DNA from 4 places in the Kurthia populi genome. Region 1 is predicted to be linked to each of the others. Evidence: riboswitches for the same ligand, from Rfam matches in the RefSeq annotation. Region 1 holds a riboswitch; each other region holds the start of a gene.
What was found. Region 1 has a riboswitch for cobalamin ahead of cobJ (precorrin-3B C(17)-methyltransferase). Riboswitches for the same ligand answer to the same signal wherever they lie in the genome.
Positions count from the first base shown of each region.

Region 2: another riboswitch for cobalamin. It lies ahead of nikA (nickel ABC transporter substrate-binding protein); the one in region 1 lies ahead of cobJ (precorrin-3B C(17)-methyltransferase).
Region 3: another riboswitch for cobalamin. It lies ahead of ACFSY7_RS03640 (CbiX/SirB N-terminal domain-containing protein); the one in region 1 lies ahead of cobJ (precorrin-3B C(17)-methyltransferase).
Region 4: another riboswitch for cobalamin. It lies ahead of metE (5-methyltetrahydropteroyltriglutamate--homocysteine S-methyltransferase); the one in region 1 lies ahead of cobJ (precorrin-3B C(17)-methyltransferase).

Region 1 covers NZ_JBHUOR010000131.1:41,348-47,402, forward strand. The annotation lists gene ACFSY7_RS15915 (precorrin-8X methylmutase) at 1-358, opposite strand, end outside; gene cobK (precorrin-6A reductase) at 348-1,112, opposite strand; gene cobJ (precorrin-3B C(17)-methyltransferase) at 1,125-2,762, opposite strand; cobalamin riboswitch at 2,927-3,103, opposite strand; cobalamin riboswitch at 3,332-3,516, shown strand; gene ACFSY7_RS15930 (energy-coupling factor ABC transporter permease) at 3,635-4,381, shown strand; gene ACFSY7_RS15935 (energy-coupling factor ABC transporter substrate-binding protein) at 4,381-4,680, shown strand; gene cbiQ (cobalt ECF transporter T component CbiQ) at 4,667-5,455, shown strand; gene ACFSY7_RS15945 (energy-coupling factor ABC transporter ATP-binding protein) at 5,452-6,055, shown strand, end outside.
Region 2 covers NZ_JBHUOR010000106.1:10,574-16,628, forward strand. The annotation lists gene ACFSY7_RS12120 (ABC transporter permease subunit) at 1-715, opposite strand, end outside; gene ACFSY7_RS12125 (ABC transporter permease) at 712-1,650, opposite strand; gene nikA (nickel ABC transporter substrate-binding protein) at 1,709-3,319, opposite strand; cobalamin riboswitch at 3,463-3,607, opposite strand; gene ACFSY7_RS12135 (hypothetical protein) at 3,746-3,925, opposite strand; cobalamin riboswitch at 4,083-4,260, opposite strand; partial or broken gene ACFSY7_RS12140 (AsnC family transcriptional regulator) at 4,288-4,401, opposite strand; gene ACFSY7_RS12145 (hypothetical protein) at 4,413-4,637, shown strand; gene ACFSY7_RS12150 (DUF6877 family protein) at 4,767-4,916, shown strand.
Region 3 covers NZ_JBHUOR010000019.1:25,430-31,484, forward strand. The annotation lists tRNA gene ACFSY7_RS03635 (tRNA-Thr) at 44-114, opposite strand; gene ACFSY7_RS03640 (CbiX/SirB N-terminal domain-containing protein) at 274-1,464, opposite strand; cobalamin riboswitch at 1,599-1,771, opposite strand; gene ACFSY7_RS03645 (hypothetical protein) at 1,828-2,307, opposite strand; gene ACFSY7_RS03650 (hypothetical protein) at 2,393-2,857, opposite strand; gene ACFSY7_RS03655 (hypothetical protein) at 2,868-3,026, opposite strand; gene ACFSY7_RS03660 (aldose epimerase family protein) at 3,422-4,438, shown strand; gene ACFSY7_RS03665 (LysR family transcriptional regulator) at 4,450-5,334, shown strand; gene ACFSY7_RS03670 (CidA/LrgA family protein) at 5,453-5,827, shown strand; gene ACFSY7_RS03675 (LrgB family protein) at 5,824-6,055, shown strand, end outside.
Region 4 covers NZ_JBHUOR010000040.1:72,721-78,775, reverse strand. The annotation lists gene ACFSY7_RS07785 (CheR family methyltransferase) at 1-723, shown strand, start outside; gene ACFSY7_RS07780 (SpoIIE family protein phosphatase) at 862-1,998, opposite strand; cobalamin riboswitch at 2,244-2,421, shown strand; gene metE (5-methyltetrahydropteroyltriglutamate--homocysteine S-methyltransferase) at 2,571-4,856, shown strand; gene ACFSY7_RS07770 (M60 family metallopeptidase) at 4,905-6,055, opposite strand, start outside.

The DNA of each region.
Region 1 (6,055 bases):
CGATATGACAGAATAAGTCGCCGCCATGTTTTTGGAATCGTTTACGTCCTGAGCCACTTTGAATCATTTGCACATCAGCAATAACCGGACGACCTGCACGAATTGATTCCACACCTGCACGAATCGCATCCGGATGTAAAATTACACTTTTTCCTAATTCAAAATCCGCTGAAGCATGGACGATACGGCGAATAATTGACCATTCATCGTCATTGTAATCATGTGGACCATACTCTTCTAAAATCGTTTCAAAGCTATAGTCATAAATACGGTTTGGCTCAACTGTAAGCGGTGTAAAATCCGTATTGAAGTTATCGGTATTGATAAATAATTCTTTTTGCTCTGTATCATTTGTCATGTAAAATTCCCCCTATAAATTGTTCGACTGCTTCAAATGTGTCGAATGCATTGTCATATTGAATTTTCGGTCGTGTAATGAGTACAACCTCGATGCCTAAATCAAGCGCCGCCGTAATTTTTTCATCTACGGAGCCAGCTTTTCCGCTTTCCTTCGTAATCATTAGCGTCGTGTCAAACTGCTTATATAGCGCCTCATTCAGCTCACGAGAAAACGGTCCTTGCATCGCAATAATATTTTTTTGTTCAACGCCAAGTGCGGCGCATTTTTCCATATTGTCTAGACGCGGTAGCATACGCGCAATCATGCGAATACCGTCAACACCAACTAATTTATCTGCAAAAATTTGCAACGTCTTACTGCCTGTTAGTAGCATAACGTTCCCCTTACGAGCGAGTGCGACATCTGCCGCTTGTTCATACGTTTCAACCGCTGTAATGAGTGGATTTGTAAAATCCTCTGATGTACGCTCATAGCGGCAATACGGTACATCCGCTAACTTCGCAGCTTCCTGCGCATTTTTTGACGCCTCTTCTGCAAATGGATGGCTCGCATCAACGATCATGTCGTCACCGCGTTCTTTCACCTTTGCGGCCATTTCCTCAGCTGTTAAACGCCCAACAAAGGTAGGAATGCCTTCATCTGTTAAGCTTTTCGCCGCCGAATCGGTCACGACGGTTGCAAGCACATCATAGTGTGCAGCTAGACGAACAGCGAGTGCACGAGCATCACTTGTTCCAGCTAAAAATAACATACGCTTTATCTCCTAATCTCCGCATGGTGCAGGAGCAATTTTAATTTTCGGTGCAATATCCTGATAGACAAAGTTGCCTAGTTTCTTCACGCGTTTGAAATATTTAAATAATCGTTCATTTGGATGCGCATTCTCTTTATATTCCGCCACAAGCCCTTCTACCATTGGCACAAGCTGCTCTTTTGATAAGCCTTCGACAACGGGCTGACCAGGATGCGCGGTACGACCAACTGGCTTCGCGCCGATAAAGACATCAAAGGCCCCTTTACGGTAGACAATCCCAATGTCATCCATCACCGCGCGGTAACATGCCATCCCACAGCCATTAAAGCCAATATTTAATTCCTTCGGTAAATTCATACCGCCAAGAACGCTGTGTAGCTCCTCTGCATATGGAATTGAATCCGCCTTTTCACCATCACAGAAATCACACGCTTTAATACGTGCCACGTCGCCGTATGGTGAAACTAGTAAGCCTGATTCCTTCAAACGGTCCGTAATAAGCTCAGGGGCCGTCGTTGGAATGCGCAAAATGAATTCATGCTCTGGCGTATATTCCATCGTGCCTTTTTCACCGACAACATCTGCGAGTGTCATCATTTGCTGTGGCGTAATTTTTTTATTAGCCACACCTGGACTAACGGCTAATTCAAAAATCGATTCCATTTTCTGATGCACATAGTGCTTTGGCTCAAAAACCTCGACACCTAAGCAACCAAGTGCCTCCTCCGCTAAAGATAGGGCCGACTCGGCAGGCTTTAATGGCTCAGGCTTTTTTTCTGGTGCAGGTGCTACGGGCTCATAAGAACGCCCTGTCTCCTGATCCATTGCCCATGGTTCTGCTTCCTTCTTCAAGCGCTGATGCGGCTTAAGCGGTTGCTTTTCTTCGCCTAGTGTATATTTCTTTTGATAGCCACGAGGCGTAATCATTTTATTATCATAGAAAAATGTTGATGAATTCCCGATAACAACGGTTGTCAACATGCCAATGTCATGCGTCAGCATTTCCGATAAGGTCGTCATCGTAATATGCTGTGAATCACGATACGCACTTTTTACCAGGCCAACTGGTGTATCCGGATGACGATATTCAAGTAAAATACGCTGTGCTTCAACGATTTGGCGCGTACGACGACCACTTTTCGGGTTGTACAGTGCAATAACGAAATCCGCCATTGCGGCTGCTTCAATTCGTTTTGAAATTAAATCCCATGGTGTTAAGTGGTCACTCAAGCTAATCGTACATGAGTCATGCATGACCGGTGCACCAAGTAACGATGCACATGAGTTGATTGCCGAAATACCTGGCACGATTTCAACCGGTATACCCGTTTCTTCCGTCCAGCCCTTTTCGATTAACACTTCATACACAAGCCCTGCCATACCATATACACCCGCATCACCACTTGAAATAACGGATACGATTTCGCCGGCCTCTGCTTGCTTCACCGCTTCCTGTGCACGTGATACTTCCTCCGTCATCCCTGTACTGACAACTGCTTTTGCTGTAATTAAATCTTTGATTAAATCGACATACGTTTTGTACCCGATCACCACATCACTCATTTTCAGTACATCGACTGCACGATTCGTAATATGTTGAAAGTCCCCTGGTCCAAACCCGACGACGAATAATTTACCCTGTGCCATGCTACTTCCTCCATTTCTTGTCACTCACAACTCCCCATTCGGACAATGAAGACAACAAAAAAAGCCTTCTATTCCGGAGAATAAAAGGCTGAACATACTGAAAATTTGCAAATTTAAAAAATACTGCAAATAAAGTTTGTCCAAAAGCTTCTCCCTCCGAAAAGTTTTGTCCGATTTTAAAAGCAGGTTTCCTGACTCAAGTGTCTATGACGTCATCCCTTCTCAGCTTTAGCCAATGGATTTGATGACCTCAACACTCTTACAGTAGCGGGGGCTGTAATGGCTTCTCACCATTTTCCCTATTATCCTCACAACGAGGCACTTCTAAAATGTATCGTTAGTATTTAGTTTTTAAAAAATCTTGTTTTCATCATATCGGTAATTATCTTACTTTTCAAATCTTTTTTTACTATGATGTTATAGTACAAAAGAAAATTCACATAAATCGCTTGAAATTACAGCGTTTTCTCTGTATTGATACAGTTTTTTTAATTTCAAATAAATTGAAATAAAAATTGTTATTGGCAAATTTCCACGACAATGATAAGCTATTTTACGAAATGTCGAAAAATTATATACAATTTTACGGTGCGGATAATCAATTATTCGCTTAAAAGGGAAACTTGTGAAAAACAAGTGCTGTCCCGCAACTGTGATGCTGAGTTTCATTGCGTATGCCACTGTCTAGACGATGGGAAGGTGTAATGAAATGTTGACGCGAAGCCAGGAGACCTGCCGTAAAATCAATTCGGCCTACGAGGATAGGTGTACGAAAGACAAACTTACGATGAATGCTGTCTTTTTGTGCCTATTTCCGTTATGGAGATAGGCTTTTTTCGTACATTCCTCTACTTTTATAAGGAGGATTTCGCATGAAAAAATTATTAAAATTAATGTACTTCGCGCCCATTTTACTGCTCGTACCAACGCGGGCGAATGCGATGCACATTATGGAAGGGTTTTTACCAGTCGAATGGGCCATCTTTTGGTGGGTACTCGCGCTACCATTCATTATTTTAGGGATTCGTTCAATCACGAAAACGATTAAAGAGCATCCCGAAACAAAAATGATGCTTGGTTTATCTGGCGCGTTTGCATTCGTCTTATCTGCACTAAAAATACCATCTGTGACAGGAAGTTGTTCACATCCAACAGGTGTGGGCCTTGGTACGGTATTATTCGGACCGCTTGCGATGAGTGTTGTCGGCTCTATCGTTCTACTATTCCAAGCACTTTTACTTGCGCATGGTGGCCTGACAACACTTGGCGCCAATGCTTTTTCAATGGCAGTCGCTGGTCCAATCATTGCGTGGTATGTTTTTAAAGGCGCACAAAAAGTTGGTTGGTCGTTCTCTGTTGCGGTCTTTTTAGCAGCGATGCTTGGTGACCTCGGTACATATGTAGTGACATCCTTCCAATTAGCACTTGCCTTCCCAGCTGAGTCTGGTGGTATTTTCGCATCATTCGGTAAATTTGCGAGCATTTTCGCCTTCACACAAATTCCACTTGCGATTAGCGAAGGATTATTAACCGTTGTTGTCATGAACTTCTTACGTAAATACAATATTGCTGAATTAAAAGCATTAAATATTTTCAAAAAAAATAAGGAGGCGGCATAATGTTCAAAAAAAATCTCTTATTAATCGCCATCGTTATTATTTTAGCCATTGTGCCACTATTCCTTCAAAAAGGCGCTGAGTTTGGTGGCGCTGATGGTGAAGCGGAAGCGGCCATTACTGAAATCAACAAAGATTATGAGCCATGGTTTTCAAGCCTTTGGGAACCACCAAGTGGCGAAATTGAAAGTTTATTATTTGCACTACAAGCGGCAATTGGTGCAGGATTTATCGGTTACTTCTGCGGTTTAATGCGCGGACGCTCAAAAAAAGTGGACAAGGATCTGCATGATTCCCATTGATCAATACGCCTACGTTAATCGTTTAGCGACGGTGCATCCACTCGAAAAAATGGCCTTTTCATTTGTATTTTTATTATTTGCCATTTCAACAAAAGATGTGCTGATTTCACTCATTACGTTTTTCGTAATGAGTGTTTTCATTTTAATTGCCGCAAAAATTCCGCTAATAACGTATCTTAAACTGCTCCTTCTACCCGGCTTCTTCTTATTATCGAGCCTTGCAGGAATTTTAATTTCTTTTACAACCGCCACTCATTTACCGAGCCATGTTGCGGATTGGACCGTCTTTGGTGTGACGATTTTCATCGGCACCGCAAGTATTCATACGGCCTATCATTTATTTTTTTCAGTGCTCGCAAGCATTAGTTGTTTGTATTTTTTAACGCTGACGACACCCATTACCGCCATTACCTATGCGATGCGAAAACTAAAATTCCCAATTGTATTTGTTGATTTATGTGAATTAACGTACCGTTTTATTTTCGTGTTCTTAGCGAGTATGCAGCGCATTTATCAGGCACAGCAGTCACGTCTCGGCTATCAAAATAAGAAGCGATGGATTCAGTCAATTGGCTTTTTAATTACTTCGATGTTTAAGGATGTCTTCAAGCGTGCGCATGAGCTCAACAATGCGATGCAGGCGCGCTGTTATGATGATACAATCACCGATACATTGTATGGCTATAGTGTATGTCGTCGTAATTGGTACGGTGTTGCCGCTTGTCTATGCGGTTTATTTATTATTTACTTCATATTAGGAGGGCTTCTTACATGACGATTTCTTTTCAGCACGTCACTTTTCAATACGCAGACGGGACGACCGCATTACATGACTTATCCCTCGACATTCCAACGGGGAAAAAAATCGCCCTTCTTGGCAATAACGGTGCCGGGAAATCGACTCTTTTTCAGCATATGAATGGCCTTTTACAGCCAACAAATGGCACCGTTTTATACAACGACGTGCCGCTAAACTATAAACGTAAAGGCCTGCAAACATTACGCCAAAAAGTGGGCATCGTCTTTCAAGACCCCGACTCGCAGCTCTTTTCTGGTACGGTTGAGCAGGATATCGCCTTTGGACCAACCAATCTTGGCTGGGATAAGAAAATCGTTAAACAAAAGGTCGATGCTGTTATTGATCTTCTTGAAATTGAAGCCTTGCGCAAAAAGCCCCTTCATTTTCTAAGTCTCGGCCAGAAAAAACGCGTGGCCATTGCGGGTGTTCTAGCAATGGAGCCAGAATTGATGATTTTGGATGAGCCCTCTGCTGGACTTGATGGCTATTATACACAGCAAATCATGCAGATTTTATCGACACTGCACACGCCTGAGCGCACGATTATTTTATCGACACATGATGTGAATTTTGCCT
Region 2 (6,055 bases), on a different contig from region 1:
GACCAGGATATAAGGTCATTTCAGGGTACTGGCGAATATATTGTTTACCTTCATTAACCATCATGCCCCATTCAGGAGTCGGTGCTTGGACACCTAACCCAATAAATGAAAAACTAGATATTTCTAGTAATACCTTCCCCATATCAAGCGCTATAAAGGTCCACAATGTATGCTTAATATTGGGCCATAAGTGACGCTTAAATAACCAAAATCCTTTCGTACCACTAAGCTTTGCTGCTGCTATATAATCTTGTTGTTTAACTGTTAATAACCAACTTCTGAAAATACGTGCATAATATACGGTTTGTGCAAAAGTTATGGCAATTATAATGTTTTTCAAACCTGCTCCAAGCATGCCAACTAATGCAAATGCTAAAACGACATTAGGGAAAGCCAGTAACATATCACAAATACGGATGAACCAACTATCGACCTTTCCACCTTTGCACACAGCTACAGAACTAATTAGTAAAGCCGCACTAACAGATAATCCCATAATTATAACGCCCGTACCTAAACAATAACGAATTCCCATTAACAAGCGAGAAAAAATACAACGTCCTAATTGATCTGTTCCAAGCGGGTATGCTACAGAAGGTGCACTTAATTTTTTCGTAATATCTACATAAAGCGGATCATTTGGAACAAGCCAAGGTGCCAACAAACCGATGATGCTAATACATCCTAATAAAATTAAACTTATTTTTTGAATCATCGAGACACCTCTTTCAAACGTAAACATGGATCTAATGCTTGTTGGGCAATATCCCCAAGCAACGTAAGCACACAATAACAACAAGCAATCATCATTACATACGCTTGGATAACTGGATAATCCCGATTGATAACAGATTCAATTAGGTAGCGTCCTAGACCTGGCCAACTAAAGACTTGCTCAACTACAATAGCTCCACCAATTAAACTTCCAAATGTTACAACTAGAAGCGGCAATAAACGAAGTAATAAATGTTGCGCATAATATTTTATAAGCGTTCTGTTCTTCACTCCTCGCACACGTGCATAATGCATAAACGAAGTTTGTTGTAGCTCTACTATTGTTTGTTGAATCAATTGACTAAATAATCCTATCGTTGGAATTGCTAATGTTAACGCTGGCAAAAAAAGATGTTGCCATGTGCCCATGCCATGAGATGGAAATAATCCCCACTTCAAAGAGCCTACATAAATAAATAAAAAGCCTAGCCAAAATACCGGTACGGATACACAACAGAGTGCAAAAAATTGCCCTACAATTTTAAGTAAACGCGATTTCGTCAGCACATTCATAACGCCAAGTGGAATGCTAATTAATACCGTTAATAAAAAAGATACGCATGCTAATAGAGCTGTCGCTGGAAGTTTTGCAAAAAGGTCTGTTGCAACAGCTTGTTTACTTACAAATGACGTACCAAAATCAAGTTGTATGACACCTCGTATCCACGTCACATATTGAATGATTAGTGGTTGATCTGTTCCTAATCGCGTACGCATAGCGTCTAATGATTCTTCAGTTGGCGCTGTGTGAGCCATACGTAGCATAACTTCTGCTGGTTCTACCGGAACAAGTCGAATCAATAAGAAGGTCAATATAGACACACAAAATAATGTTAATGGTATGTTACATAATCGTTTAAACAAGTAATACCTCATGATGATCTCCCCGTTTATAAAAAACAAAATCCGCGAATTATCACGGATTTTGCACTCATTATTTCAATTTCATTTGTTGATAAGGTAAATCATATTCTGATGAACTTGGCTTAAAGTTTTTCATCGTCGGTTGTGTAATGACCAAATTTGTTTCATATGATAGCGGGAAGAATAGTGCTTCCTTATTAAGCTCTGTTAAGACATCTTTATACAATGTAGCGCGTTGTTTTTCATTCGTTGTTGTTAAAATTTGTTGCATTTTTTTATCCAATATTTTATGATCTTTTAATCCTAATTTTGCTTCATATACTGCATTTGCATTAGGTGTCGATGATTCATTCATAAAACTATGTGGATCTGTCGGTGGTCCATTTGTACGCCAAAAATTAATATCTGTCTCATCATTCATTAATTTTTCAAGTCCGACCATGACATCTGCGCCCTGCAGCGTCAACTCTATACCTACTTTAGCCAATTCCCCCTGCATTAATTCAGCCATTGGTTTTTGTACAGCATCTGTTGCAATATACATCAATTCTAATTGAAGCTTTTGTCCATTTTTCTCACGAATTGTCGCACCCTTTGGTAGTTTCCAACCCGCTTCATCTAATAATTTTTTTGCTTTTTCTACATCATAAGAAATGGTTTCTAGGTCGAAATCCGCATATGGAATATTGTTCCAGAAAATTTTATCTGCCACCATTTCTGTTCCATTTGTAATACTGTCAACCATTTGCATTTTATTTATCGCATATTGAAAAGCTTGTCGAACCGAACGTTCTTTTAATGGACCTGATTGTGTATTAAATAATAACGCACGCGTTGACATCGGCTCAGAAATTTCCGTATGGTATCCTTGCGCTTTTAAATACTCATAGTTATCTAAACTAATAACGCCTCGTCCGTAAATCATATCTAATTCGTTATTTTCAAATGCTAATGCAATTGATTCTGCATCTGGTATAACGTTTATTTTAATTTCTTTAACAGGTGGTTTTTCACCCCAGTAATAGTCATTACGTTCAAAAATAGCATATTCGTCTTTTTTATATGTTTTTAATACCCACGGCCCTGTCCCTATAGGGCTTTTTATCGCTTTTGCTGTGTCATCACCAGCTGGGAAGCCTTCATCTCCTAAAAATCGAAATGGTCGAACAAATGCTAATTCATTTAATACAGGATAATAGGCTTCGTCCAATAGTAATTTCACTGTATAGTCGTCGATTTTTTTGAAATCTTTAATGTGGCGAACTAATCCCATCCATGAATGATCATCTTTATGTTTCATAATAGCATTCACATTTCGAATAACATTATCTGCATTAAATGTAGAGCCATCCGAAAATTTTACATCCTCACGTAAATAGAATGTATATTGTTTACCATCTTCTGATATAGCCCATTTTTTCGCAAGCATTGGTGCAATTGTACCGTCGTCATTATACGAAACAAGCGAATCATAAACCATTGCTTGTGCAGTCATTTGATTTGGTAAATAAGCATGTGGATTTAAAGGTCCTACATCAAGTGGCCATCCATATGTTAGTGTATTCTGCTGACTCGTTGCTTTTGTATTTTCATCTTTTGAACTAGATGTCGTGTTAGTTGAACATCCTGCTATAAGCCCTACTACGAATAATAGTGCTATCCATTGCCATCTATTTTTCATGTCAATCCCCTTATCATTTTTTCGCTCTAACATTATTATGAAATAAAAAACCACCCCCTGAAGTAGGGGATGGTTTTAATATGTAGTCTGTCATAAGGACAAAATTAGCATGCCATCCATCTCCCTATCTTTCGTAGTTCTGCAATGAATCTTTGTAACAAGCAGGCATTCTGGCTTATGATGAAAACATCACTTACAGTTGCGAGACAGCATAGGAATTACACCTATTTTCCTTTTAACCTTCCACGTCATTTAAATGAGAGAAGAACTTGAAACAGTCTGTATGAAATTCCCATTACTATAGCACACTATAAAATCTATCGTCAACGGCTTTTAAATAGTTCCTTTATTTCTGTAATAACTTACTAGAAGAACGCAAAAAGGAAGTAGAAAAAACATGTCTACTTCCTTTTTGTACATTTTTATTTAACTACGTCCTACTAACTCACGGCGTACAATTTCATAAGCCTGCATAATCAATTGCTGCTCTTGTGGATGGTCGTCAACTAATTCCGCTTGCATATCCTGCATTGTAGAATATACACCTGCTACCTGGTTGTTTAAAATCATTGTCCAAAATTGATCTACATACGTGTTTTCATTCATTTGTAAAACTCCTCATTTTTTATTTAACATAAGCCAAACAAAAAACGCTATTTCAATAAAGAAATAGCGCTGGATTTTTATGCATAGTCAAATAAGTGGCCTATCTTACACCACGATACTTTCGCACAAAACACCGCCTATTTCCACGTAGGCATTTGGTGTGTACTAGATACTGGCAGGTCTCCTGACTTCTCATCCACATCTTCTATGCCTTCCCAGTTTCCCAGTGGCTTATCATAAAAGACTCCGAATCACAGTTGCGGGACAGTGGCGGATTTTCACCGCGCTTCCCTTTTAAGCATGCTCTCACACGCACCAGCTCATACACGTTATGTTATTACCTCTATTGTATCGTATTTTATTTATTCAGTATATGGTAAAATACTTTTTTTCGAGCTACATGACAGCACAATATTCGTCGATGGCTTAGCATATGCCATCGAAGCATCAATAAATTGCTCCAATGTTTCAACAGAGGGCGAACTGCATGACAACATCATCTAACGGCTCACGCTTACTTCAACGCTTTACGTGGGCTACCAATATCTACAATGCCATTGAATCGATTTACTATCTGCTTACATATGACTTCTTTTATGCATGTATCTGGGCTATCTCTTTCGGCCTAACTACATGGTGTTTGGAATCAAATGAAGAGCTTGTAGAGTCGCAAAAAGAACAAAGTAAATGGTTTGAACAAAGACTTCAATAATTCTAGTACTGCTAACATCTGCCTAAAGTTAATTACAGTATTGAACAAACAAGCTCCATTCTTTATTGAATAGGGATTTACTAATGACTATTAAAAATGAAATGATTCTAAAAGAACTGAAACGATGCGATGATGCAAGTACCGGTATACGTTGCAAGAGATGTCAACAAACGCTTGCACGACTGGTTTGAAGCTGGTGGCCTAGAGAATTCACATTATGTGCGCACACAAATCAACTTCTTAAAGATGATTGGCGCAGCCAAAGAGCTTTGCGTTTAGGCTGTGTCGCATGAACTTGAATTCCCAGATAAATTTTTCGACTATGTATATTCGCAATCTTTGCGTATAGCACATACGGTATTGGAAACGTTAGAAGTTAATGAAGCGGACACTAAATTTTCCTGCTTCGTAAGGTTGTACAACGTCCCCACAGAATACTTCAATAGACTATCTAAAAAATTCAAGAGGAATACGGCGGGCTGCGTATTTCGAATGATTGAGGATTCACTTCTTTATATCTTAGAGAAGTATGGATTATCCCTCTCTATTAAAAGAATGGATTGGTCCGTATTTCCAGAACAAGCAGTCGAAGAAGATCTTAGCATCTATATAGATTTCTACACTTACAAAATATAACTACAGTTAATCTTAGGAGGATTTTTATTATGTTAATGGTAAACACTAAAGGTATCACAGGTTGGTCAGCAATAACATTTAGCGCAATTGATTCTTTAGAATAAATTTCAGTAGGGGACGTTGTAAGCTTTTCGCAAGCTACACTCGATGGCAAATCGGTGCGCGAATTTCCAGTTAAAGTAATTGACGACCAAACACAAACTATCACATTCGAGCCAACAGCAAGTGTTGTTCTGCCAGCTCGTTTTGCATAGGAGGGCTCACCATGAAAGCTGAAAAAGCCATTGCACACTAGCTTGAAGGGAAATTATCCGTTCCATCAGATACGATCACGATTCAAGGAGGGACGCTTTTTTCATATGCAACAGCAATTGCTCAACGAACAGGAGATAACGAATACATCATCAACACAACAAAGTATAGAGGGGAAACATTAGAAGCGTAGGCGGCTCTTCGGGTTCAAGTAAAAGAGATCCGAGCAACTGTAACTTGCGTATCAAATGTGCCAGTTGGGAAAAGTTCTCTATTGCCATTCATCAAAATGCAAAGAGGTGCTGTTTAAATAATCAAAAGCATGTTGTGTTGGAAACAAAAATACATACGATTTTCTCCAAATTGAAAATCAAAGGATAATCTTTTGAAACTACCAAGGGATTAGAGAAGCGAACTAATAAAAAATCAAGAAAAAAGAGGCTGGGACATAAGTGAAAATTCCAGCCTTTAATAGAGAAGGTGATGTCGAATTTGACATCACCTTCTCTATTTTTATGTATAAATTGGGA
Region 3 (6,055 bases), on a different contig from region 1:
ACTTTTTCTAAATTTTATGATGCTTTGTAATTGAACAAAGATATGCCTTCTGGGAGAATCGAACTCTCATCTACGGATTACGAGACCGTTGTTCTACCATTAAACTAAGTAGGCAAATAGGTAAATTAGTTATGTAACTTACAACTATTATTATACTCTTTTTTGTACTTTATACAATATTCCTGTCAGAAAAACACACTTCTTGTTTATTTAACTTTTTTCTACTTTAACGCTTTTACTGCTGTTCTATTAAGAAAATTACTTTGTGCACCCTTAATGATGATGAACATACTCATTTTCTTTCACGTATTCACGGAAATTCGCTAAATCTTGCATGCCTGTTGACGTGCCATCGATTGCTTGCTGCAAGCGCTCTAATAATACCGTTTGTAAATTTGGATGATACCCAAAATAAGAGGCTAACTCAATCGAAACGCTTGGATTTGTATCAGAAAATTGCTGCGCCATTAAGGCCATTCGTTCCATTAAGATACCTGTAAATAAGAAATATGGTAACATAATGACTTGTTTTGCACCTTGCGCTAGACAGATTTGCATGCCTTGCTCCACAGTTGGTGTTGTTACACCCATAAAAGCACATTCTACAGTTGAAACAGTCAGCTGTGCTTGTAAAATCGATGCGATGTTATAGAAATCCATTTTAGCATCTTCGTCACTGCTCCCACGACCGATCAATAAAATTGCCGTATCTTTATGAGGAATCGACACATCAAATTGAATTTCTTCTAAACGAGCCTTTAAAATATCAATAATTGCTTGGTGAATACCGATTGTTTGGCCATACGTAAAACGAATTTCTGGGAACTGCGCCTTTGCCTCTTCAATTTCTGCTGGGATATGTAATTTAGAATGCCCGGCATGTAATAAAATAATTGGAATCACATGGATTTCAACCGCTCCCTGTTCAATACACGCTTGAATACCGTCCTCAATATTAGGATTCGCAAATTCTAAAAAGCATGTCTCTACTAATAAATTGGCATCAATCGCTGGCTTCATTTGACGAATAAATGAACGCACTTCTTCATTCCCCGCTTCTAGTCTGCTACCATGCCCAACAAATAATACCGCTGTCTTTTTTGTGGCGCGCTTTTTACGATATTTTTCAATGCCTTTAATATGCCCTTCTTGACGCACGCGTTCGCCATTTACCATTTCATAAATAATCGCCTCACGCGCTACATTACCTTGCACAATACTACGCGCCGTTTGCTCCTGCTGCACAGAATACCAAGTACCTTTTGGATAATCAATTACGACACATTTATCTTTACAACGTCCATTACAGCGTGTCCGTGACGTATGAATAACCTCATCTAATTTTAGTGTACGAATTTCATCACGAATTTGTTGCGTGACATCTTCTGCGCCAGCTCCCATACAAGTAGCTCCGTTACAAATCATTAAATGACGCTCCATTTTCGTTAAATTCCACGTTGTCATGCTAACTCCCCCTCATGTTGTTGATTCCCACACAGAGGATAGAAAGCATAAAAAAAGACACTTTCCCCTATAAAAAGTGCACTAAAAAAACGCAAATAACCTTTGCTTATTCCGCACCTATCCTCGTAGGGTGAATCATCGAAGATTAAATGGTAGGTCTCCTGGCTTCTCTTCAACGTACTTTACACCTTCCCGTTTACACAGTGGTTTTTGTAAAGCACTCCAAGTTACAGTTGCGGGACAGCATCGGTTTTTCACCGATTTCCCTATTAAGCTAAGAATTAGCGCCATTCATCATATTGAATTGCTTTCATTTTAGCATTAAATTTTGAAAAATCAAATAGCTCTATAAAAAAAGAGAGGCTATTCGCCTCCCTCCTGCTGTGCTAATTCAATAGTATGTCGCTTGAAAAAACCGATGCCAAATGCGATAGCTTGCAGGCTAAAGAAAATCATTTCATTGACGAACCAGCCATTTGTATAGCTATTCCATATAGGAAAATTAAAAATAAGCGAACCCTTATCAGCGATACCACCACCAAAGGCAGTCAAATCCGCCTGTACTTGTGTGTATTCTAGATATGTACTAAGTGCCAAAATAACGCATAACACGACGATATAGCTTACAATTTGTTGTCCCTTCGCTTGCGCAAAATAACGGGAGCCAATGACAAAGCTAATGAATAAACTAATCAGTAAAAATGGAATAACAAAGACAAGCGGAATAAATGCTGGATTTATATTTTTTAATGACTCATCCGGCGCTAATGTAAAATAATAGCGCACAACAAAGACACCAAATAATGAGATTGCTAATGAAATATACCACGCTAATTTACTCAAAAAATCACCTTCCATTGTTCATTATAAAAGAACTAGCTGAAAAAAAATAGCGCAAGCACGGCTTTCCTCCGCACTTGCGCTATCATTACATTGTTAATTGCTGCAATGTTTGTAATTGCACAGTTAATCGTATAAAAAGTTCATTTTGCTCGATGGCTTCATTGCGCTCCTTTAGTAGCTTTAAGTAGCTACATAATGCATACGTAAATGCATCGATAAACGCTAACTTCGGCAGCATCGTACGCTTTAACGTTTTTAATGTATCCGGATCAAAATTACGAAACTCCAGGACGCGCCCTAAAAAAATCACATCATAGGATTTTGATGTACTATACGTATGAAAGGTTTGTGGGTCATCTGTATGCAAAGCATTTATTAAAGACTTTGCAATATCCTCTATTAGAATACCATGATTAACATTTGACTCAATCGATAGTTTTCGATTGCCTTCTAGTAGGACATCAAATTGACCACCTCGCCAAAAAAACTGATTAAACTCACCCTTTTCAATAAGTTCATCATCGTGAAACACCGTCCAGATAATACGCATTGTATCCCTCCTATGCTTCATATACGAGCAATGAAGCCGTGAATAATGTTAAAAAGATTAGCTCTACAAACAGCGTAATAAAATCCCATTTCGTTGTACGTAGTTTTCCCATTGGCATCCATAGCACGTACAGACGCCCGATTATAAGCAATGCACATAATGCTAGCATCCAACTGTAGGGATATAGCAAATAGGCATAAAAATAAATACCAAATTTCAAACAAAATTCAACCACAATACGGAGAAAGCGATGTTGTCGTAAAGAGGTGTAAAGTATCCCAAGGAGGGGCTGTTTCACCTGCTCCCCATATAATACCGCCTTGTACCGTTTATACTGAAGCAATCCATCAATGCTTACAATGATGAGCATGATACAATACAAAAATACAAAAAATACCGGTTGTGTCATCGTCATGTAAATCATTCCCATCTATCATTGATTTCATTTATTATACCGAATTTTGCCAAATTTACTATAGCTTCACATAATGTTCGATTTTTCGTTTTCTTGAAGTCTTGTAGTATACTGAAAAAAAGGAATGAATTTGTAGAGGAGCTGTTAAAATGAACTACGTTGTCAATGCCGTTACACAAGATATTCATACCATTACACTCAATGCAAAGGACGGCGCTAATATTGTGCTTACAAACGCTGGAGCTGCTATCGTTGCGCTATGGGTGCCTGATAAAGAGCGCCAATTAGGTAATGTCGTGCTTGGTTATGAAAACATTGAGCAGTATTTAAATAATGATATGGCACTCGGCGCTACAATCGGTCGTCATGCAGGGCGTATTGAGCAAGCACAGATTTGTATAAACGGGGCACAAATTCAGCTACCGGCAAATGAAGGCACTCACCTACTCCATGGTAATTTCAGCTCACTGCTATGGAATTACGAAATTATTGAGCGCGCTGATGATATTTCTGTTGTCTTTACGTTACACTCAGATGCTGGCTCTGATGGCTTCCCTGGAAATGTCGACGTCAATGTGACGATGACATTTAATGAAGCGCATGAACTTCGTATTGACTATGACGCATTAAGCGATGCAAAAACGGTCTTAAATTTAACGAATCATAGCTATTTCAATTTAAGTGGTCATCCTTTTCAACCAATTGGTGACCACTTATTAGAAGTAAAAAGCGATTATTATTTGGAACTCGCCGAAGATTCGATTCCAACCTATGCAAAGGCCACACGTAATTCTTCCTTCGACTTTAGCGAGCCACAACTGCTCGCTCACCTTTTCGATAAAGATGACGTGCAGCTTACACGTGGAGGTGGCTTAGACCATCCCTTTCATTTATTACCGCAGCAGCCACAAATCCGCTTGGTTGAGCCACATGTTGGACGCGTTTTAACTGTTGAAACAAGCTATCCATTTGCGGTTATTTATAGTGGTAATAATATTGATGAAACGGCGATTCTTACAGAGCATTTACAAGCTAAAAAACAAAGTGCGATTTGCTTTGAAACACAGCTCGCTCCCTATTCTCATTTCAAAAAACGCTTTGACGCTGAGCTTGCAGCCAATCAACGCTATCACTACACAACAAATTTCCGCTTCACTACGCTTTAGGAGGCTTATTTATGGATGTTCGTCAACTCACCTATTTTACCGAAGTCGCAAAACAACAAAGTTTTACAAAAGCAGCACATAAACTGCATGTTACACAACCGACGATTTCAAAAATGGTTCGTCAGCTCGAATCTGAACTCGGCACAACATTACTCGATCGTTCGAGTAAACATGTTCAATTAACCGATGCAGGAGATGTTGTATTTGAGCGCGCTATTCAAATTATTCAAATGGTGGATGAAGTCCATTTAGCATTAGAAGATATGGAGCATTTAAAAACGGGTCATTTAACATTAGGCATGCCGCCGCTTATCGGTATTTTATTTTTTCCTCAAATCATGAAGGGCTTCCAACAACTCTTCCCAGATATTTCATTTCAATTAGATGAAATCGGCGCTAACATCGTCAAAGAACGTGTCTTATCTGGTGATTTAGATGGTGGTTTTGTGATGCTACCTGCTCACGATGAAGACTATGATTGTATTCCTTTTGTAAAAAAAGATGTGTACGTCATTGTTCATAATGACCATCCATTAGCAACAAAATCTACTATTTCAATGCGTGATTTAGAAAATGAGCCCCTGCTGCTATTTTCAGAAGACTTTACCTTGCATGACCGTATCATTCAAGAATGTGAAGATTTTGGCTTTGAACCAACGATTGCTTTTGAAAGCTCACAGTGGGAATTTATTAGCCAAATGATTGAACATAATTTAGGTATCGCCTTATTCCCTGAACCATTTGCGCATAAAACCAATCCCAATGTGGTGAAAATGATTCCATTAGAGAAGCCAATTTTATGGGAAATTGCTTTCATTTTAAAAAAAGATCGCTACCGTTCACAGGCAATGCGTGCATTTCTTGACTACGTGAAAAAGAATTCCAATTTGGAATAATGATGATAATAATTATGTATTTTACGAATGTAGCTTTTTGTTATACACTGAATAACGAATTAACAAAGCGCTAGCATATTATTTAAAAAAAGCGCGTTATTTAAAGGTCGTGATTTCGTTGAAAGTCCTTCAAAAAGCACTTCAGATTATCGTTCAAATTATTTTCATTTGGGGATTTTTGCTTATTGGCACATGGCTTAGCGCAGCTCTCCATATCCAGATTCCAGGTAGTATTATTGGTCTCTTATTATTATTTATTTGTTTAAAAGCACATATTATTAAACTGGCCTGGGTGGATGCTGGTGCAAGCTTTTTAACTGGCGAATTATTATTATTTTTCGTCCCTGCCGCAGTTGGTGTTATTCAATATGATGAAATTTTTGGTATCATCGGCATTAAACTAATTGTCGTCATTGTATTAGGGACTGTTGTGGTCATGGCAAGTACTGGTGTCGTTGCAGAACGTTTTGCGAAAGGAGATGTCTCCAAATGATGATTGCAGCTAGTTTAGTCGGTACAATTTTAATTTTTTACGCAAGTAAATGGGTCTATGCCCACTACCAAAAAATATGGCTCTCTCCTCTTCTAATTTGTCCGCTTATTTTAGTAGTCGTTTTGTTAGCAACGCATACTTCCTATGCACAATACAATAGCGGAGCGGATTTATTATCTAAGCTACTAGGTCCTGCTACCGTCGCATTCGCTGTTCCAATGTATAAAA
Region 4 (6,055 bases), on a different contig from region 1:
CGTCGAGTGCATAATCGTCTAGCACTCGAGCATTTACCAAACATCTCTCGTTTAACGGAAAAAGTAATCTATGATGAGAAAATACGCAAAGAATTATTAAATGACTTCTCGATTAATGTCACGGAAATGTTTCGTGACCCTAGCTTTTTCAGAGCATTACGCGAAGACATTTTACCGCGTTTTAAAAAATTAGATGACATTCGTATTTGGCATGCCGGCTGCGCTACGGGAGAAGAAGTTTTTTCCGTCGCCATTTTACTTACAGAGCTTGGGTTGATTGATAAAGCTACTCTCTACGCAACCGACATGAATGAGGACGTACTTGAGCGTGCGCAGGCTGCCCGGTTCCCCATTCAAAAAATGCAAAACTATACGAAAAATTATATGCTTGCGGGTGGTAGCCAAGCTTTCTCTGAATATTATTATACGGACAGTCATTTTGCGTATATAAAACCGGAGCTTCTTGAATCAATTAGTTTTGCACAGCATAACTTAGTGACAGATCAATCATTTAATGAATTTCACTTAATTATTTGTCGTAACGTATTGATTTATTTTTCACCACCACTTCAAAATAAAGTATATAAGCTTTTCCACGATAGTCTATCACGTGGTGGCTTCCTTTGCCTCGGTGCAAAAGAATCGCTCCGCTTCTCAGATATTATGCCTAAATTTGAAGAAACGATTACGAATGAAAAAATTTATCAAAAAATCTATGACTAAAAAAGAGGCTGGGACAAAACACGTCATGCTCCTTTTTTAGCGTTCACAACGAAAAACCGGAACCGCGCCACAGCGCGATTCCGGTTTTTCTTATGCTCATAGGAGCGGCTTTTCTGACACATATGTCAAAGCCTCTTTTTAATTTGCCTGAATCACAAGCATACACATATCATCTGGTTGATTCTCTTGCTGTTCACGCGGAATAACATAATCAAGTAATGGTTTATCAAGTGATAATGTTTGTACAGCAAGCTTATCCATACGTCGCTCCGCTTCAAATTCATCTGGATGCATCGCCTCTAGCACACCATCTGTAAACAGAATAATTTGCGCCGAGTTTTCGTATGAAATCGTTTGTGATTTCACATCAATATCATCGAAAAAGCCAATTGCACAGGAATTGTTGTTCAAATGTACAAGTTCTTCTTCGTTCAGCCACACATAGCCATGCGGATGCCCTGCATTGACATACTCAATCGTTTTTTCCTTCGTATTAATTAGCATATAAACACCTGTAAAGTAGTATGGAATTTTTTCTTTATCTGTATGCAATAAGGACATATAGCGATTTAATTCGATCATCACTTCAGCCGGCTTTACACGTTTCTTCACACTATCACGCAGCGCAGATGAAATAAACATACAAACGAGGGAAGCCGAAATACCATGCCCCATCATGTCAAATAACATTACGGCATAGCGATCCTCATCTATTTGTTCCCAGTAATACATGTCCCCAGCTAAATTAAATGACGGTTTATACGCCACTTGTACAGCAAGCTTGTCATCAGTAAAAGGTTCACTTAATAAACTGCGCTGCACATGTGCTGCTAAATTTAATTCATTTTCAATCTTTTCATCATGAATCATATGCCAATCCAGCTCTTGTTTTAAACGGAGCGCCACATCCATACGCGCTAGTAATTCAGTTTTGTTAATTGGTTTTGTAATATAATCATTACCACCAGCGCCAAGTGCTTCTGATAATTTTTTCTTATCATCAAGTGCAGTTGTAAATAAAATTTGGATATTTTTATAACGCTCATCACGACGAATCGTCCGACACGCTTCGATACCATCAATTTCTGGCATCATAATGTCTAATAAAATTAGATCCACTGAATCTGGCTTATACTTTAGTTCATCAATTTTCAAATAATCATACAGTGCCTGAGCTGATGTCAGAGATACACAATTATCGTACCCAGCACTTTTTAAAATTTTCTCCATGACAAATAGATTTACCTTGTTGTCATCCACTAGTAGAATCGTCATTGTATCCCTCCTAATTTCTTCTATAAGTATTTTAAAACAGCCCATTATCTGGCGTTATACTATATACCTAAGTTTTTCGCACACTACGTTTTATGTATAAATTATTGGGTGTAGCGATGTTTTCTTACAGTATAACATCAAATAATTCATCTCGTATTGTTTTAGATGGTTTTAAGTAAAATTCTGCTCATTTTCAAAATATATTTTATTTTCTGAAAAATATATGCTATAGTATTGTTCAATTACATAACGTGTTACAAACCGGTGCATGTGAGAACATGCTTAAAAGGGAAGTATGGTGTGAATCCGTCGCTGTCCCGCAACTGTAATTCGGAGTGCTTAAAAATTCGCCACTGTGTAAATGGGAAGGCTTTAAGCATGTTGATGATAAGTCAGGAGACCTGCCTGTTTTGAGTACACACCAAAGGCTCACGTGGAGATGGGCGGTGTTCTGTGCGATGGTCGGTCAAAAGGATTCGACTTTTTTAATAATGCATAGATTCTTCCGCTATTTCTTAATTGAAATAGCTTTTTTATTTGGAGTTATGTAATACACCAAAGGAGGAATATACATGATTACAACAACAATTGGTTACCCGTATATCGGAGAAAACCGCGAATGGAAACGTCTCGTAGAAAAATTTTGGAAACAAGCGATTAGCGAAGATACATTACAAGCAGAGTGGAAAAAATTACGCATTACCCATTTAAAAAAACAACAAAAACTCGGCCTAACGCAAGTAACATCTGGTGATTTTACGATGTATGACCGTATGCTCGATCTTGCATTTCTTTTTAACTTAATCCCATCTCGTTATCGCTCACTAGAAGATGTACCTTCTCTTACTACATATTATGCGATGGCTCGTGGTACGACTGACACGGTCGCTTGCGAAATGACAAAATGGTTCAATACTAATTATCACTACATCGTTCCCGAATACGAGGGCGCGAAACTGAAATTAAATCATAATCATTATGTAGATTGGTTCTTAGAGGCAAAAGAAGCGGTTGATATTGACGTGAAACCAACACTAATCGGGCCAATGACCTTCTCTCAATTAACGAAAGGCTATCGTGATAAAGAACTTGCCCACTATTTATTGGAGCTACTGCCTCTTTACGCACAGGTTTTACAGCAACTTGTAGATGTTGGAGCAGAGTGGATTCAATTAGAGGAGCCGATTTTGACTACTGCCCTATCAGAGGAAGATTGTCGCTTAGCAGAAGTTATTTATACACAACTTGTCGAGGCTGTGCCACAAGCAAAAGTGATGCTGACAACCTATTTCGAAGCGTTAACAGATTTTGAACGCATCACGAATTTACCAGTGGCTGGTATCGGATTAGATTTAATTCATGGCAAAAAAGAAAATTTAGCTGCGCTTCGTCAGCATGGCTTCCCACCACAAAAAACATTAGCACTTGGCGTGGTTAATGGTCGTGATATTTGGGCAAGTAATTTACAGGAAGTTGCACAAGATGTACAAGCCGTTCAAACACTTGTATCACCTCAAGCTATTTGGCTGCAACCCTCTTGTAGCTTGCAGCACTGCCCGGTGACCGTTGCGAATGAAACAACGCTCTTCGATACACTAAAAGATGCACTCGCATTCAGTGATGAAAAATTAGGTGAACTTGTCGAAGTAAGTGGCTATATCGAAAGCGGTGAGTGGCCAACACCAACGGCGGTATCTGCTAGCATGAAGCGTATTGAAGCATTAAAAAATCATGCAAGTCGTCAAAATGAAAGCGTGTCTACAGCACTTGCTAAGTTAGAAGAGAAAGATTTTAAGCGTACCGTCCCATTTACAGAACGTCTTGCATTACAACAACAGGCACTTCATTTACCATTATTCCCAACGACAACAATTGGCAGCTTCCCACAATCAAAAGAAGTCCGTTCATGGCGTGCTGCTTGGCGACGTGGCGATTTAGACGACTCGGCATATGAAGCAAAACTAGATGCTGAAACATTGCGCTGGATTGCCTTACAAGAAGAAATTGATTTAGATGTTCTTGTACATGGTGAATTTGAACGTACGGACATGGTTGAATACTTTGGTGAAAAACTAGCTGGCTTTGCATTCACTAAGTTTGCATGGGTGGTGTCGTATGGCTCACGCTGTGTTAAGCCGCCAATTATTTACGGTGATGTCGACTGGCTTGCGCCAATGACTGTAAAAGAAACCGTCTTTGCACAGCAACATACCGATAAATGGATGAAAGGTATGTTAACTGGGCCTGTCACGATTTTGAACTGGTCATTCGTTCGAAATGATCTTCCACGTGATGTAGTCGCAGCACAAATTGCCCTAGCACTTCGAAAAGAAATTCATGCATTAGAGGAAGCGGGCATTCGCATTATCCAAGTGGATGAGCCTGCACTACGCGAAGGGTTACCGCTGCGTCAAGACAACTGGCAAGCTTACTTAAACTGGGCTATTGATGCCTTCAAGCTTGCCACGTCAAGCGTCGATACTACGACACAAATTCACACACATATGTGCTATTGTGAGTTTAATGACTTTATTGACCCTATTACCGCACTTGATGCCGATGTCATTTCACTTGAAACATCACGTAGCCACGGCGAATTAATTCATTCACTAAAAGAAAATCCTTATCCGTATGGTATCGGCTTAGGTGTTTATGATATCCATAGCCCGCGTGTCCCATCAGCAGATGAAATGACAACGATTTTAGAAGAAAGTCTTGCGGTCATTCCAGCAAATCATTTCTGGGTCAACCCAGACTGTGGTCTAAAAACACGCCAGGAACCTGAAACCGTTGCCTCACTAAAACATATGGTCGAAGCAGCAAAAGCATTACGCAAAAAAACATTACAAACGAATTAAACGACTAAAAAAGGAGAAAGCGCGAGTTTAGCGCTTTCTCCTTTTTCTTTATTGTGCTTTTACTGTTGTTGCCTTTGTCGTACCTAATTTTTTATCATAAGCAATGATATCATACGTTGCCGCTTCCGACGTTTCATCCGTATAGTTCGGATTCGCCGTAAATGCAATTAATTCACCATTTCGATAAATTTCATAGCCAAGTAAATGCGTTGCTTGTGCATCATCCATGCTTAAACCAAGTACATTTTTCGTTGTACTATGCGTCATTGTCACATTTGGTTTCACACCTGTACTAAAGCCGGTTCCCTTATAGTCTAAAACTTTATTGTTTAAGTACCATAATTTCTTCGGCTGCGCATATTTACTCGTTTCCTTACGTGTTTCGTCATTAACCGTAAAGCCGTGTCTTGCAAAATAGTTACTTAAATCCTTTTTCAAGACGCGTGATGAATACGTCACGATATATTGCTGACGTGTCGCATCCCCGTCCGATAATGAAATCGGCTCTTCACGGTATAATTTATTTAGCTCCGCCCAGTACCCTGGATGCGCAAGCTCTAGCTGCCAAAATGTTCCTAACCGAACAGTTAATGATTGATCTGCCATTTGTACTTTATTTTCTTCTAGCGTTTGTTGATAAATGGTTTCAAATGGAATTCGGTTATCCAGGGAATTGTATTCCACAGACATCGCCATCGATACCATATTATTTGTTACCTCGCCGTATTCACGCATCCCAACAGCCATACGGTGCCCAATTTCATGTGTTAAGCCCCAGCCTGGGTACGTTTTGCTGAAGTCACTCGAGAATAAGAAAGGAATGGTATAGGCTTGAATACCAGTATGATTCCCAGCCGCATACATCGAGCCAAATGGCTGCATATAGCGAATGTTTTCACGAACTAGTTGTGGATCATGCTCAGGCTTACTACTATCTAGGCCTGAGAAATCAAAAATACGTTTAATCCATACATCATAGCCCTCAGCAGTTTTTTGAGGATTAATAGCATTCGTCACATATTGTTTATACGCTTTTGAAGCAGTACCTGTGAATAAAATGCGGTCACTCATCACTTCTGCGACATCAATCATTTCACGGTCCTTCACATCAGGATGTGCCGCTACATCAGCAGCTAAACGTGTTTGGTAGTCTTTTAAGAACGTTTTAAATTCAGCGACATTGCCTCCCTTTTCAAACA